Regions from separate parts of the Limnohabitans sp. 2KL-3 genome, predicted to be linked through region 1. Evidence: predicted binding sites of a transcription regulator. Region 1 holds the regulator's gene; each other region holds the start of a gene.
What was found. The regulator FNR, encoded in region 1, switches genes on or off when oxygen is low (the NO sensors DNR and NnrR bind a similar motif). The targets are predictions, from matches to a motif close to TTGATNNNNATCAA.
Positions count from the first base shown of each region.

Region 2: AMM41_RS09030 (MBL fold metallo-hydrolase RNA specificity domain-containing protein) is a predicted target of FNR. The motif match lies at 1,383-1,396, and genes of this name have one in related genera.
Region 3: AMM41_RS13115 (DUF2189 domain-containing protein) is a predicted target of FNR. The motif match lies at 2,129-2,142, and genes of this name have one in related genera.
Region 4: AMM41_RS13410 (universal stress protein) is a predicted target of FNR. The motif match lies at 1,794-1,807, and genes of this name have one in related genera.

Region 1 is NZ_CXON01000014.1:24,937-28,368, forward strand. Features, by position in the region: gene hemN (oxygen-independent coproporphyrinogen III oxidase) at 1-978, opposite strand, end outside; gene fnr (fumarate/nitrate reduction transcriptional regulator Fnr) at 1,185-1,907, shown strand; gene AMM41_RS15460 (hypothetical protein) at 1,923-2,159, opposite strand; gene AMM41_RS15465 (nitrogen fixation protein FixH) at 2,178-2,519, opposite strand; gene ccoG (cytochrome c oxidase accessory protein CcoG) at 2,547-3,432, opposite strand, start outside.
Region 2 is NZ_CXON01000005.1:108,772-112,203, reverse strand. Features, by position in the region: gene dnaJ (molecular chaperone DnaJ) at 1-643, shown strand, start outside; gene AMM41_RS09030 (MBL fold metallo-hydrolase RNA specificity domain-containing protein) at 1,432-2,796, shown strand; gene AMM41_RS09025 (cyanophycin metabolism-associated DUF1854 family protein) at 3,251-3,432, opposite strand, start outside.
Region 3 is NZ_CXON01000010.1:10,829-14,260, forward strand. Features, by position in the region: gene minC (septum site-determining protein MinC) at 1-757, opposite strand, end outside; gene AMM41_RS13110 (DUF2788 domain-containing protein) at 1,032-1,241, opposite strand; gene AMM41_RS13115 (DUF2189 domain-containing protein) at 1,241-2,095, opposite strand; gene AMM41_RS13120 (Spy/CpxP family protein refolding chaperone) at 2,208-2,741, opposite strand; gene AMM41_RS13125 (YgaP family membrane protein) at 2,796-2,990, opposite strand; gene AMM41_RS13130 (heavy-metal-associated domain-containing protein) at 3,017-3,214, opposite strand; gene AMM41_RS13135 (heavy metal translocating P-type ATPase) at 3,278-3,432, shown strand, end outside.
Region 4 is NZ_CXON01000010.1:83,291-86,722, forward strand. Features, by position in the region: gene AMM41_RS13405 (amidohydrolase family protein) at 32-1,027, opposite strand; gene AMM41_RS13410 (universal stress protein) at 1,312-1,734, opposite strand; gene AMM41_RS13415 (homocysteine S-methyltransferase family protein) at 1,902-2,948, opposite strand; gene AMM41_RS13420 (tetratricopeptide repeat protein) at 3,245-3,432, shown strand, end outside.

The sequences.
Region 1 (3,432 bases):
GGCAATCAGGTCACAGTCGGCTTGCGTGCTGTAGCCCTGAAAATTGCGGTGCAAGCGCCCTTGCCTTTTGGCCACGGACAAGCTGTCCTCAGGCAAAGCAAAATGGTCCATGCCAATATAGACATAGCCCGCATCGGTCAAGGCATCGAGTGAGCGAGAGAGCATTGCCACCTTGCCAGCAGCCGATGGCAATTCGTGTGCGTGGATTCGCCGCTGCGGCTTGAAACGCTCGGGCAAATGGGCGTAGGCATACAGGGCGATGCGGTCTGGGCGCAGCTGATTGACCTGTGCCAAAGTGCGCTCAAACGATTCGGGCGTTTGCAATGGCAAACCGTAAATCAGGTCCACATTCACCGACTCAAATCCCAAACGACGGGCCGCTGCAACCAGTTGGAAGACTTGTTCGGCGGGCTGGATGCGGTGCACCGCTTTTTGCACATCCGGATCGAAGTCCTGGACACCCAAACTCAAGCGATTGAAACCCAGCTCGGCCAAAACTGCCAAACGGCTTTCGTCCACGGTGCGCGGGTCCACCTCGACCGAATATTCACCGCCGGGGACAAAGGCAAAGTGTTCACGCAGCATGGCCATCAGTTGGTGCAACTGGGCATCACTCAAGAATGTGGGCGTTCCGCCCCCCAAATGCAGTTGACTGACCGCTTGGCCGCGACCCAGATGGCGGGTGTGCAGCGCCAGCTCTTTGTTCAGGTAATGCAGATAAGTCGCTGCTTGCTCTTTGTGTTTGGTGATGATTTTGTTGCACGCACAGTAATAACAAAGGGATTCACAAAACGGTATGTGCAGGTACAACGACAAGGGCGGCTGCTTGCCCACCGCACCCATTTGACGGTGGGCCAAGGCTTGGATGTAGTCGGCTTCGCCAAAGGCGTCCACAAAACGGTCCGCCGTTGGGTAGGAGGTGTATCGGGGCCCAGGCACGTCAAAACGGACCAACAATTCGGGGGTGATGACAGACATGGCTTGGCCCTTCACTCAAACGTTTTCAAAAGATCCATGTGACTGTGCCCTTTTGGAAATACATGAGTTTTGACGCACGTCAAAGGGTGTACTTGTTTTAGAGGATTTCCCGCACAGAGCAGGTACTCATGCGATTTTGAAAGATTTTTCGGTTTAAGCTCAAACCTTGATCCAAGGCAAATCCAAAGCACTACCCGAGATAAACCATGAATCCCGAAACCATCAAAGTCGCTTGCTCCAACTGCAATTTGCGTGAACTGTGCATGCCCATGGGACTGAGCGACCATGACTTGAACCGGCTTGACGACCTGGTGGCTGTGCGGCGCAAAGTCAAGCGGGGCGACACCTTGTTCACCAACGGCGAAAAATTCACCTCGCTTTACGCCATTCGAACGGGTTTTTTCAAAACCTGCTTGGCCACAGAAGACGGGCGCGACCAAGTCACGGGCTTTCAGATGGCGGGCGAGATCATTGGTCTGGACGGCATTGTGAACGACCAACACAGCTGTGACGCGGTGGCGTTAGAAGACGCCGAAGTGTGTGTGATGCCTTTTGACCGGATTGAAGAAATTTCCCGCGAAGTGACGGCGCTTCAGCACCATGTGCACAAAATCATGAGCCGTGAAATTGTGCGCGAACACGGCGTGATGCTGCTGTTGGGCAGCATGCGGGCCGAGGAACGCTTGGCCGCCTTTTTATTGAACCTCGTTCAACGCCTTCATGCCCGAGGTTTCTCGCAATCTGAGTTGGTCCTGCGCATGACCCGCGAAGAGATCGGCAGCTATCTGGGCCTCAAACTTGAAACGGTGAGTCGCACTTTTTCAAAATTTGTCGAAGAAGGCATGGTTGAAGTCAAACAACGCCACGTCCGCATTTTGAGCACGCAAGGCTTGCAAAAACTGGTCAACAACACCTCAGCCTGCCACTGAGACTGAGACGGCTGATCAGCGGTTGACTTCAGTGGATGACAAACCCAAGAACAAGCTCAGTCCGCTGGACAGCATGGCCAAACCCCAAAAAGCAAAAAATGCCAAGGAGTAAATGGCCTGACGTGTGAGGTCAAGATCCCGACCAAACCAGTGCAGATCCAAGGGGTCAACAAAAGCAAACACCAAAACCTCCAGCAAACCTGCCACCAAAAAGGATGGCCAAGTGATCCACATCCAACGTTGTGAGCGCATGGTGTTTATCCTTCCCACTCAGGGTTTAGAGGGTGCTGGAGCCGGGGCAGATGCCGACGCTGGGACGCCCGTATGCCCATCAACCGCGGCGGCACTGCCCAAAGCATCCTTGGACTTGGGCAACTCACCCGTAGCCGCATGATTGCGGCCTTGCATGGCCGGTGCAAGGGTGATGCCTTGGCGTTCTTGAGTGGCGGTGCGTGGTGTCACGGTCAGTACCGGATCGGGGTTGCTCGCGGCAATGTAGAAGGTCGTCAAGCCCGCCACCACCACCACTGCTGGCCCGCCAAGCACCATCCAAACCATGCCAAAACGCCACCAGGGCTGACCAGTCGGTTGCGAATTCAAAGTGCTGCTCATGGGGTTCTTTCTCAATGGACAAGCCGCTCAGCGGGGAATCAGAAAAACAGTTTTTTCACTCAAATGTCCCACCGAGGCATCAACAGGAGCACCGGAAGACTTTCGCGCCTCAATGTGAAACTGAATCGGGTGAGAGCCAGAAGCAGCCGCATCATAGGGCACTTGCAACTGCACAGAGACCCAGCGCGATTCGGTGGCATTGACTTGAACTTCCGGCTCACTGGCCAACGCCAGACCCGGTAAGCCATCAACTTTCAAGCGGAAAATCAGCGCCTCTTCAGCCGCATTCATGATCTGCAACCGGTACACATTCTCGATCTTGCCGCCCGCCACAATCCTCGCCATGGTGGCGCGGTCACGCACAATGTCCACCTTAAACGGCTCGCGCAGCCACAACGACACACCCACACCCATGATGATCGCCCACAACACAGCGGTATAAATCAGCACACGAGGCCGGAAAATGCGACGCACGGTTTGCGCCCAACTCCAGCCTTTGTCCATGGCGTTTTGTGTCGAGAACTTGATCAAGCCTCGCTGGTAGCCGACCTTGTCCATCACGGTGTCACACACGTCCACGCAAGCACCACAACCAATGCACTCGTATTGCAAGCCTTTGCGGATGTCGATGCCGGTGGGGCAAACTTGCACACACAGCGTGCAGTCCACGCAAGAGCCCAAGCCCAGGGCTTTGGGGTCGGCCTTTTTGGAGCGGGGGCCACGGGGTTCACCACGCGCTTCGTCGTAAGTGACGATCAGCGTGTCTTTGTCAAACATGGCGCTTTGAAAGCGGGCATAGGGGCACATGTATTTGCACACCTGCTCGCGCATGAAGCCCGCATTGCCATAGGTGGCAAAGCTGTAAAACAGAATCCAGAAAATTTCCCACGGGCCAAAACCCAGGGACAGCACC
Region 2 (3,432 bases), on a different contig from region 1:
AACTTGCTCGACCTGCCACGGCCAGGGCCAAGTGCAAATGCGCCAAGGCTTTTTCAGCGTGCAGCAAACCTGCCCCAATTGCCGTGGCACGGGCAAGATCATTCCCGACCCCTGCGGCACTTGCCATGGGCAAGGCAAGGTCAAAAAGCAAAAGACGCTGGAAGTCAAAATCCCGGCCGGCATCGACGACGGCATGCGCATCCGCAGCGCGGGCAACGGCGAGCCCGGCACCAATGGCGGGCCACCGGGCGATTTGTTCATCGAGATTCGCCTGAAAAAGCACGACATCTTTGAACGCGATGGCGACGACCTGCACTGCGCCGTGCCGATCAGCTTTTCCAAAGCGGCTTTGGGCGGCGAGATCGAAGTGCCCACACTGGGCGGCAAAGCGGCCATCGACATCCCCGAAGGCACCCAGACGGGCAAGCAGTTCCGCTTGCGCGGCAAGGGCATCAAAGGCGTGCGCGGCAGCTACCCGGGCGATCTGTATTGCCACATCACGGTGGAGACACCCGTCAAACTCACCGAGCACCAGAAAAAATTGCTCAAGGAGTTTGAAGAGTCTCTGACCAAGGGCGGCGGCAAACACCAACCGAGCGGTGAAACCTGGACTGACAAGCTCAAGGGCTTTTTCGGGGGCTGAGGGTTGAGGTCGGCGGCTTCAGCCCCGACATGAACGCCCTCTTGCCAATACCATCGCTAAGAGAGCCCCGCCCCCGGGGCGATGGGTGCTGGTCTGCAAGGGTCCATCGCGACGAGGGCGTCGCTCCTACAGGGACAATGCCCTGCATTTTGTGGGAGCCCCGCCCTCGGGGCGATGGGTGGTGGTCTGCAAAGGGTCCATCGCGACGAGGGCGTCGCTCCTACAGGGACAAGCCCTGCATTTTGTGGGAGCCCCGCCCTCGGGGCGATGGGTGGTGGTCTGCAAGGGTCCATCGCGACGAGGGCGTCGCTCCTACAGGGACAAGCCCTGCATTTTGTGGGAGCCCCGCCCTCGGGGCGATGGGTGGTGGACTGCAAGGGTCACTCGCGACGAGGGCGTCGCTCCTACGGGGACAATGCCCTGCGTTTTGTGGGAGCCCCGCCCTCGGGGCGATGGGTGGTGGTCTGCAAGGGTCCATCGCGACGAGGGCGTCGCGCCTACAGGGACAATGCCCTACGTTTTGTGGGAGCCCCCCACTCGGGGCGATGGGTGGTGGTCTGCAAGGGTCCATCGCGACAAAGGCGTCGCTCCACAATGCCCTGCATTTTGTGGGAGCCCCGCCCTCGGGGCGATGGGTTGTGGACTGGGAAGCTGGGGGCGTGGGCACTGCTACAAAAAAGCGGTCATGCAAACTTCATCGGGCCGGTGGCTGAGCGACCCGAACGAATCGAAGGGTTGTTTGACTTGCGTCAAACAACCTTTTTTCGTGACAGGGCAGCATGGAAGGCATGAGCGCATCCATCACATTCCTTGGCGGAGCCGATACCGTCACTGGCTCCAAATACCTGATCGAACACAATCAAAAACGGCTGCTGGTCGATTGCGGCTTGTTTCAGGGCTACAAACAACTGCGCTTGCGCAACTGGAATCCCCTGCCCGTCAACCCAGCGCACATCGATGCGGTGGTGCTGACCCATGCGCATCTGGACCACAGCGGTTACTTGCCATTGCTGGTCAAACATGGCTTTCAGGGGCGAGTGCATGCCACCTCCGCCACTTGCGATTTGGCCAGCATTTTGTTGCCCGACAGTGGTCACATTCAGGAAGAGGACGCATTTTTTGCCAATCGACACGGTTTTTCCAAACATGCTCCAGCCCTGCCGCTGTACACCAAACAAGAGGCCGTGGCCAGCTTGAAGCTATTGCACGCAGAAAAACAAGGCCAGTGGTTAGAACCGATCGCGGGATGGAAAGCGCGATTTCAGCCTGCAGGGCACATTTTGGGTGCGGCCAGTTTGCTGCTGGATGTGGGAGGACGACGGGTCTTGTTTTCCGGCGACTTGGGGCGGCCTGACGACCCACTGATGAACCCGCCCGAGCCGCCACCTCAGGCCGATACGGTGTTGATCGAGTCCACTTATGGGGACCGCCAACACCCCAAAGAAAACGTCTTCAATGAACTCGGGCCACTGCTGAAAAAACTGGCCGCTCGCGGCGGTGTGGCCGTGGTGCCTGTGTTTGCAGTAGGCCGGGCGCAGGCCGTGCTGCACACCATTGCACAGCTCAAAGCGGCGGGGGAAATTCCGCACAGCTTGCCCATTTTTCTGGACAGCCCCATGGCCATCCACACCACGGCTTTGTTTGAAAGGCATCCGGGTGAGCACCGTTTGAGCCCACAAGAGGTGCGCAGCATGGACCATGCGGCCACCATGTTGGAGACCCCTGAGCAGTCCAAGTCATTGGCAAGGCGGCATGGTCCTATGGTGATTTTGGCGGCCAGCGGCATGGCCACCGGGGGGCGGGTGTTGCACCATTTGGCGCAATACGCGGGTGACCACCGAAACATGATCATTTTGACGGGCTACCAAGCCCCCGGGACGCGAGGCGCAGCGCTGGCCAGTGGCCGCAACACGGTGCGCATTCATGCACAAGACGTGCCGGTGCGTGCAGAGGTGGTGCAAATCGAATCGGCCTCGGCCCATGCCGATGCCAACCAGTTGCTCAGTTGGTTACACAAGATGCCCAGTGCACCCGGTCAGGTGTTTGTGGTGCACGGGGAGCGCGAAGCGTCCGACATGCTGCGCCAGCGCATCGAACACGAGATCAAGTGGCGGGCCTTGGTGCCCGAGCAGGGTTCGGTCTGGCCTTTGTAAACGACAACTTGAGGGGCCCACCGGAATCTCCGTTGTCTGCGAGGCTTATCGCGACGGGGGCGTCGCTCCTACAGGGGGATGCCCTGCATTTTGTAGGAGCCCCGCCCTCGGGGCGATTCTTTGTGGTCTGCAAGGGTTTTCGCGACCGGGGCGTCGCGCCTACAGGGGGATGCCCTGCATTTTGTAGGAGCCCCGCCCTCGGGGCGATGCTTGGTGGTCCGCGAGGGTTTTCGCGACGGGGGCGTCGCTCCTACAGGGGGATGCCCTGCATTTTGTAGGAGCCCCGCCCTCGGGGCGATGCTTGGTGGTCCGCGAGGGTTTTCGCGACGGGGGCGTCGCTCCTACAGGGGGATGCCCTGCATTTTGTGGGAGCCCCGCCCTCGGGGCGATGGGTGGTGGTCTGCGAGGCTTGATCGCGACGGGGGCGTCGCACCTACGGGGGAAGTACGTGGGATTACAAGAAGCGGTCGAGCAGTTTGCGCGAGTGTTTGTCCATGGCGGCCATGTCGCGGATCATGTATTGCACGCCATCGGCGTCGTTGATGAGCAGCACGGTGCCGGTCAGGCGCCGGATGTCTTCTTCGCCTTTGAGCATGAATTGGGTGCTGCCCCGGTCGGTGCGCACGCGCCAGGTGC
Region 3 (3,432 bases), on a different contig from region 1:
TGAGAGCTGAAATCAACAATTTGTCACCTTCCGGCCCCGTTTGAAGACAAACATGGGCGGCTTTGCCAAGCACATCGTTGGGCAGTGCATTTTCACTGGTGCGGTAAACACCGGCAATGGACAACAATTCGGGTTCCATGACCTGGGCAAAAATGCGGGCCTGCGTATCACCCCGAGCGCCTGCAATGGCTTTGCCTCTCAAAGTGGCATACACATGCACATGGCCATCGGCAATGACCTCGGCACCCGGGTTAACCATCGCCAACATCACCAAGTCACGTCCCTTGGCATAGACCTGCTGGCCAGAGCGCAAAGGTTTATCAATCACCAATGCGCCCAGTGGCAAGACAGGCGCTTGCAAAACAGGCGGTGCAAGGGGTTCAGGCTCAGCAAGGGGCATGGAGCGCTTCACACGGGCATCGGAAGCATTGACCAAGCCCAGACCCTTGGCCAAGTCCAAAAGGGCAGCATCTGCGCCTTTGATGCCCAATGGCATCAAACTGTGTTGACGCAAAACACCCATCAGCGCCGAAAGGTCCAAAGATTGCAGGGTGTTGTCTTGCGAAGCAGACAGGCCACTCAGGTCAATGATCACGGGTTCGTTGTCAAAAAACCCGGGGCTTTCCGCCAATTGACGCGCCAAAGCCTGAGAAACCTTGTGGATGTCGGTGGTTTTGAGCAGCAAAGCCACCAAAGGCAAATCAGCGCTTTTGATGTCGTAACAGTGCAGGAGGGGATCTTCTGAAACGAGCGCCATGGTCACATCAAGGTGCAAAAGACACAAATTTTAACAGTGCCTGCGTTTTTTGTTATCTTTCTATGGATTTATATCTTTAATTAGTCATAGTAGATAAGGATCGCCTTCATCTGTGGATAAAGATGCTTTATCCAATGATGACAGTCACTTAGCAAGGTTTGCCGCTTGTGGGTGAGTGCGATTTTTGACTGTCGTGGATTCATGAACAACTTTTCAGACAGAGACCAAGCTGTGGATAAGTCATGGTTTGTTCATTTTTTATCCACAGGTTTTTTCACTGATCAATCAGCCATTGAATGACACCTTTGGCCACAAAACCCAACATGCCAAAGGCCAGACCCAAAAAGATCACGAAAGTTCCGAATTTTCCTGCTTTGGATTCCCAAGCCAACTGTCCGATGATGAACAGCATGTAGAGCATGAAAGCGCCCACACCAATCGTCAAACCAAACCAGGCAAATTGTTCTTCTGAAAATGACCACATCACCAATCACCTTGCCCTGACATGCGTTCTTCAAGATCACTGACGTTGACCATCTGCCGATAAGCGTGCCAGCTGCCATGCCCCAGCATGGGAACGATCAGGATCAATCCCAAAAACAAGGACATGAATCCAAGCAAGGTAAAACCCATGATCAAAAACGCCCACAGCGCCATGGGCAATGGATGCGTGAGTACGGCTTTCCAACTTGTGAGAACAGCCTGCAACACACTCACTTTGCGGTCCAGAAGCAAGGGCATGGAAATGACACTGGATGCAAAAACAGGGGCGGCCATCACACCGCCTAAGCCCAGCCAAATTTCAAACAAAAAATTGTTTTCAGCCAACACCACATGCCTGATGAAATCCATGGGCGTGTGAATGGGCACCGGTGCAAACAAAGTGATCAGCGCCGATGAAGTGATGACCCAACCTGTCGCCGCCAATGCCAACAGCAAACCAAAACGAATCAAACACCAATAACTGTCGGGTTGTTTTCGAAAACGCAGTTGCCATTGGGTCCAAGTGCGGATCAGCAGTTGCAGATTCACCTTTTCACCACGTTCGATGGCACGACTCATTGCATAAAGGCTGGTCGCCAGCACTGGGGCTATCACCATAAAGCCTGACAAGCCGCCAGCGAGCAACCAAAAACGGTCATGGGCAACCCAGGCAATGAGTGAGCCTGCCAAGGCCAACACCAAGCCATGCAAAGTACTCAGCAATGGCGCTTTGGCAAAATCTTTGAAACCCAAGGCCAGCCAATGCAAAGGCTGGTCCATGGCAATGGGCAAGATGGGGGGTAAACCATGACCGTTTGAGCCATTGGAGGATGGAGGGGTTTTGGATAACTGCATCAAAACAGCTTACCCAAACTTCATCTTGCGCATTTGATGTAGGTCAAGACTGGAAAAACGGGCAAAAAAAACTGCCCCTCAGGGCAGTTTTGCAATGATCAAAAGGGCCAGATCAATGCCGATGACCATGCTCGTGTTTGGATGCATGCATGCTGCCCTGCATTCGAGACATGTGGCGCATGCTTTGTGCATCAAAAATGACTTTTTGCTCCGCAGTCAACTGCCCATAAAACACCCGTGTGGCTTCGGCATGCTTTTGCATGTGTGCATCACGTTGCTGCTTCATTGTCTGCATCTGGTCAAGGCGTTCGGGCGTTGTCATTTTTTCAAAAGCAGCACGATCAGGGTGCACCGGATGCCCGGGTTTTTGCATGGTTTGAACAAAACTTTGCCAAGCTGCATCTTGCGAAGCAGTCAGATTCAATTGGGCATGTAATGTTTCCAAATGCTTGGCATGACGATCCGCACCATGCTGGCGCTGGGTCTGTGAATGTGCAGCCGAAACAGCGCCTGTTGAAGCTGGCGCTTGGGCAAAACTCATGCCAGATACTGCAAGCAGCAAACTGGCAGAGATCAAAGACAAACGAATCGATTTCATGGAAAACACCCTTTCAGTGATGGAGTGACTGAAGTCTGATGGACCCATGTGTCTGCGATGCGCTGTGCCTTGTAAAGAAAAATAAAGCCCTTGAAGGCAAATTCAAATGTTTTTGTTTTTACAGGTATTGATGCCCAGCAAGCTGTACGGTGGACACCAGCCTGACAGGCCCGTTGCCAAAGGCACCAAACCGACCCAGCCCCAAGCACCGACTGTGCCCGTGGCAGCCAAAGCCACCAAAACCACACCCAGCACAATGCGCAAAATACGATCAATACCGCCTACGTTCGATGTCATGGGTTTTCCTTAAAAAAATGAATGAATCAATGGACGATGCGATAGCCTTCGTCCTCAATGGCCTGAATGAATTTTTCAGCCGGCAAGTCAGACAACACTTCAACAAAGTCAACAGTGCGGTCGATCACAATTTTGGCATGCGCGTCTATGGCCAACAAGGCCTTTGAGACAGCTTTCTCACAGTGGGCACAAGTCATGCCTTCAACGCTAAAAATATGCTTCATGATGCAAAGACACAAAGGTTCATGGGTTGAGATCAAAGCATATTCCCAAACGCAAAGGTTTTCATGACACAGATCAATTCAGAGCGCAGCACTTACACCATCGGCATTGGTGGCATGACCTGCGCATCATGTGTCAGCAGGGTTGAAAAAGCGTTGCTGAAGGTTCCAAGCGTTGAATCGGTGAGTGTCAATTTGGCCACTGAGATGGCCTGTATTGA
Region 4 (3,432 bases), on a different contig from region 1:
TGGATCTTGCCCAAGCCCAGTGCTCCGGTTGTCAAGACAAGCGTGCCAACAAAGCCGCTGCATTGCCGTGCAGGATCAGGGCTTGGTCGGCAGCCGAAAGGCGCGAATGACGAATGGCCGATAAAGTTTTGGCCGGATCAAAGATGGGGCCATCGGTGCCCAGCACCACACGGTCTGCACCGAATACCGCCACCGCTTGTTCCAGGGCCTGCGGACCCATGGATGCGCAGTCTACCCACACAGCCCGTGTCCGGCGCGATGGCAAAGCGCGTGTGGGATGATGCAAAGACTGCATCAAGTCCATGCGCTCAACCACTGCGCCAAAGTTCCCGCCCAGATGGGCCACTTGGACGGTGATGTTGCGCCAAGGGCGCAAAAAGTCCGACAACAGCAAGGTCACCATGGCCTGCCCCACATCGTGCTGAACCGCCAAGGCCTGCCGAGCCCAGTGGTGGTCAGGTGGGACCAATGGCAAGGCTGCGCTGTCTGGCATGAGTCCTGGGTGCACCAAAAAGTGTGCGCCCAGGTCTTCGGCCGCTTCAAACAAGGGCAGCAATTGGGCGGCACTGGCCTCGCTGCGAAAGGCCTCCACCGGCAAAATGGCACCCAACAGGCCCAACTCCAATCGCGCCCGTCGCAGTTCGGCCACGGCCGCATGCAGATTGACCCATGGCAGTGCGGCAAGTCCGCAAAAGCGTTCGGGATGGGCTTGGCACAGGCCCGCACAAGCGTCATTGAAAATGCGCACCAAAGGAGCCGATTGGTCAAAAGGCAAGCAGTCGATGCCAAACAAGCCCGGCAGGGACAACATTTGCTTGCCCACCCCCAGCTGTGACATGTGCGCCAATCGCTGAGAGGCCGAGGTGAAGTCCGTGTTGAAATTCAATGTGCCAGAGGGCATGACCATATGCTCTGAGCCGTCTGCCAAGGCATCAATGCGCGGCACTTGGTCATGGCGCTGACGCAAGGCCTGTGCCATCACCGGCGGCAACCAATGCGCATGCAGATCAATGGCCTGTGGTGACATGCTCAATGGGCCCGGGGCCCCACATCACCCATGCAGCCCATGTCAAAAAGACCGACCTCTGTGCTTTGTTCAAAGCGATCCATCTCCAGCGCCATCAGCCATCACTCCTTGGTGCCGGGTGAAAACTGCCCAGCGGACGGACTATAAAAGCGGATGATGGCTGTGGGAATTGAAATTGTGTGGGTTGAGGTATCACCACAGGTTATGGCTTCATGGGGCCTGAGTACCCCATGGGAGGGGATGCCCATCTTGCACAAGGTGGGCATCCAAGGGCTGAATGGGTATCAGCGCACCAACAAGACGGGCACTTTGCAGTGTGCCAGGACTTGGGTGGCCACTGAACCCATGACCAAATTGCCCAAGACGCCATGGCCATGGGAGCCCATGATCACCAGATCGAATTTGCCGCTCACGGCTGTTTTGGAAATGGTTTCGCCAGCGTGCCCCACTTTGGACATGGTTTTGGCATCGATTTCGTGGCGGGCCAAAAACTTGGTGACAGGGCCCAGCACTTTTTCGGCCTCTTCGCGGTGATAGGCTTCAACAATGTCCTTGCCCACTGCAGCACGAGCGCGGGGAGGCAACTGGGGGTTCACGGTCAGCAAGGTGTAGCTGTTGTTGGCACTGAAGAGATCGTCGTGCGTGGTCAGGTAGGCCAGCATTTTTTTGGTGTATTCGCTGCCATCCACGGCCAATAAGATTTTCATCAGGGTCTCCTGTATCGGTTAAACAAAGTCCAACTCTATAGGTCTTACAGAAACAGGTTTTGACTTGGGTCAATTGGAGCCACGAAGTGAGCACTTTTTTGACAGGACAGAACCTGTTGATGGCTGCGGCCAACAAGTGCCCAACAGGGGGATGGACAACGGGGGTTTCAGGCCGCTTCTTTGTAGAAAAACCCGCTGTGCACGTTGCGTGGTGCCAAGGGGGCCACGGCACGGCCAATCGCGCCAATGTGCTCAGGGGTGGTGCCGCAACAGCCGCCCACGATGTTGACCAAGCCTTCGGCGGCAAATTCGTGTAGCAAACGGCTGGTGACTTCGGGCGTTTCGTCAAAGCCGGTGTCGCTCATGGGGTTGGGCAGGCCGGCGTTGGGGTAGCAACTGATGAAGGTGTCGCCCGCCACCTTGTTCAATTCCTGGATGTAGGGGCGCATGAGCGTCGCGCCCAAAGCGCAGTTCAGGCCAATGGCCAGGGGCTGGGCGTGGCGCACGCTGTGCCAAAAAGCCGTCACGGTCTGGCCGCTCAAAATGCGGCCCGAAGCATCGGTCACCGTGCCGCTGATGATCAGCGGCAGTCGCTCACCGCTGGCTTCAAAGTACTCTTCAATCGCAAACAGCGCGGCCTTGGCATTCAGGGTGTCAAAAATCGTCTCAACCAACAGCACGTCGGAGCCGCCTTCGACCAGGGCTTGGACCTGCTCGTAATAGGCCGCACGCAATTCTTCAAAAGTCACGTTGCGTGCACCGGCGTCGTTCACGTCGGGGCTGATGCTGGCTGTTTTGGGCGTGGGCCCCAAGGCACCGACCACAAAGCGCGGCTTGTCGGGGGTGGAGAATTTGTCGCAGGCCGCGCGGGCTAACTTGGCAGACTGCAGGTTCATCTCTCGGGCCAGGTGCTGCATGTCGTAGTCGGCCTGAGCGATTGTGGTCGCGCCAAAGGTGTTGGTCTCGATCAGGTCGGCCCCGGCGGCCAAATAGCCTTCGTGGATGTCACGGATCACGTCGGGTCGGGTCAGGCTCAGCAGTTCGTTGTTGCCCTTGACGTCTTTGGGGAAGTCCTTGAAACGCTCACCCCGGTAATCGGCCTCGGACAATTTAAAGCGCTGGATCATGGTGCCCATGGCCCCATCGAGGATGGCGATGCGGTTTTTCAGGATCTCGGGCAGCGCCTGGGCGCGGGTGTAGTTCAAGGGGGTCATGCGGGGTGGAATGTGACAAAAGACAAGTGCGCCATTGTCGCCGAAGCGTAAAAAATGGGCAGATCAACAGGCGTGAGAGCGTTGGGTGCCGCGGACGACCGAAGGCAGGCCAGGCACTTGTTTCAAGGGATCGATGGCACACCCATGGTGGTTTCTCGGCAAGGTTGGCGTCACCTTGCAGGGTGCACAAATCCGTGTCTTGCACATGCGATGAGAAATTTTTTCAGTTCAAAAGAACATCAATGCTCCTTCAGATTAAGTGAAAATGTCACAAAAACAAGGTGAAAGTGTCCATCATGAATGCAGCAACAAACGAAACGACCGCCGCCATGGCGTTCAACGAGGCCAATGCCGCCTACAAAACAGGTGACTGGCAGCAGGCCCTCTTGTGTGCCGAAAACGCATTGGCAGCCCATGCGGGCTTGGTCCCGGCGCACTTCATGAAAGCCCGATGCCTGGTGAAATTGGGTCAGGCGATTGCCGC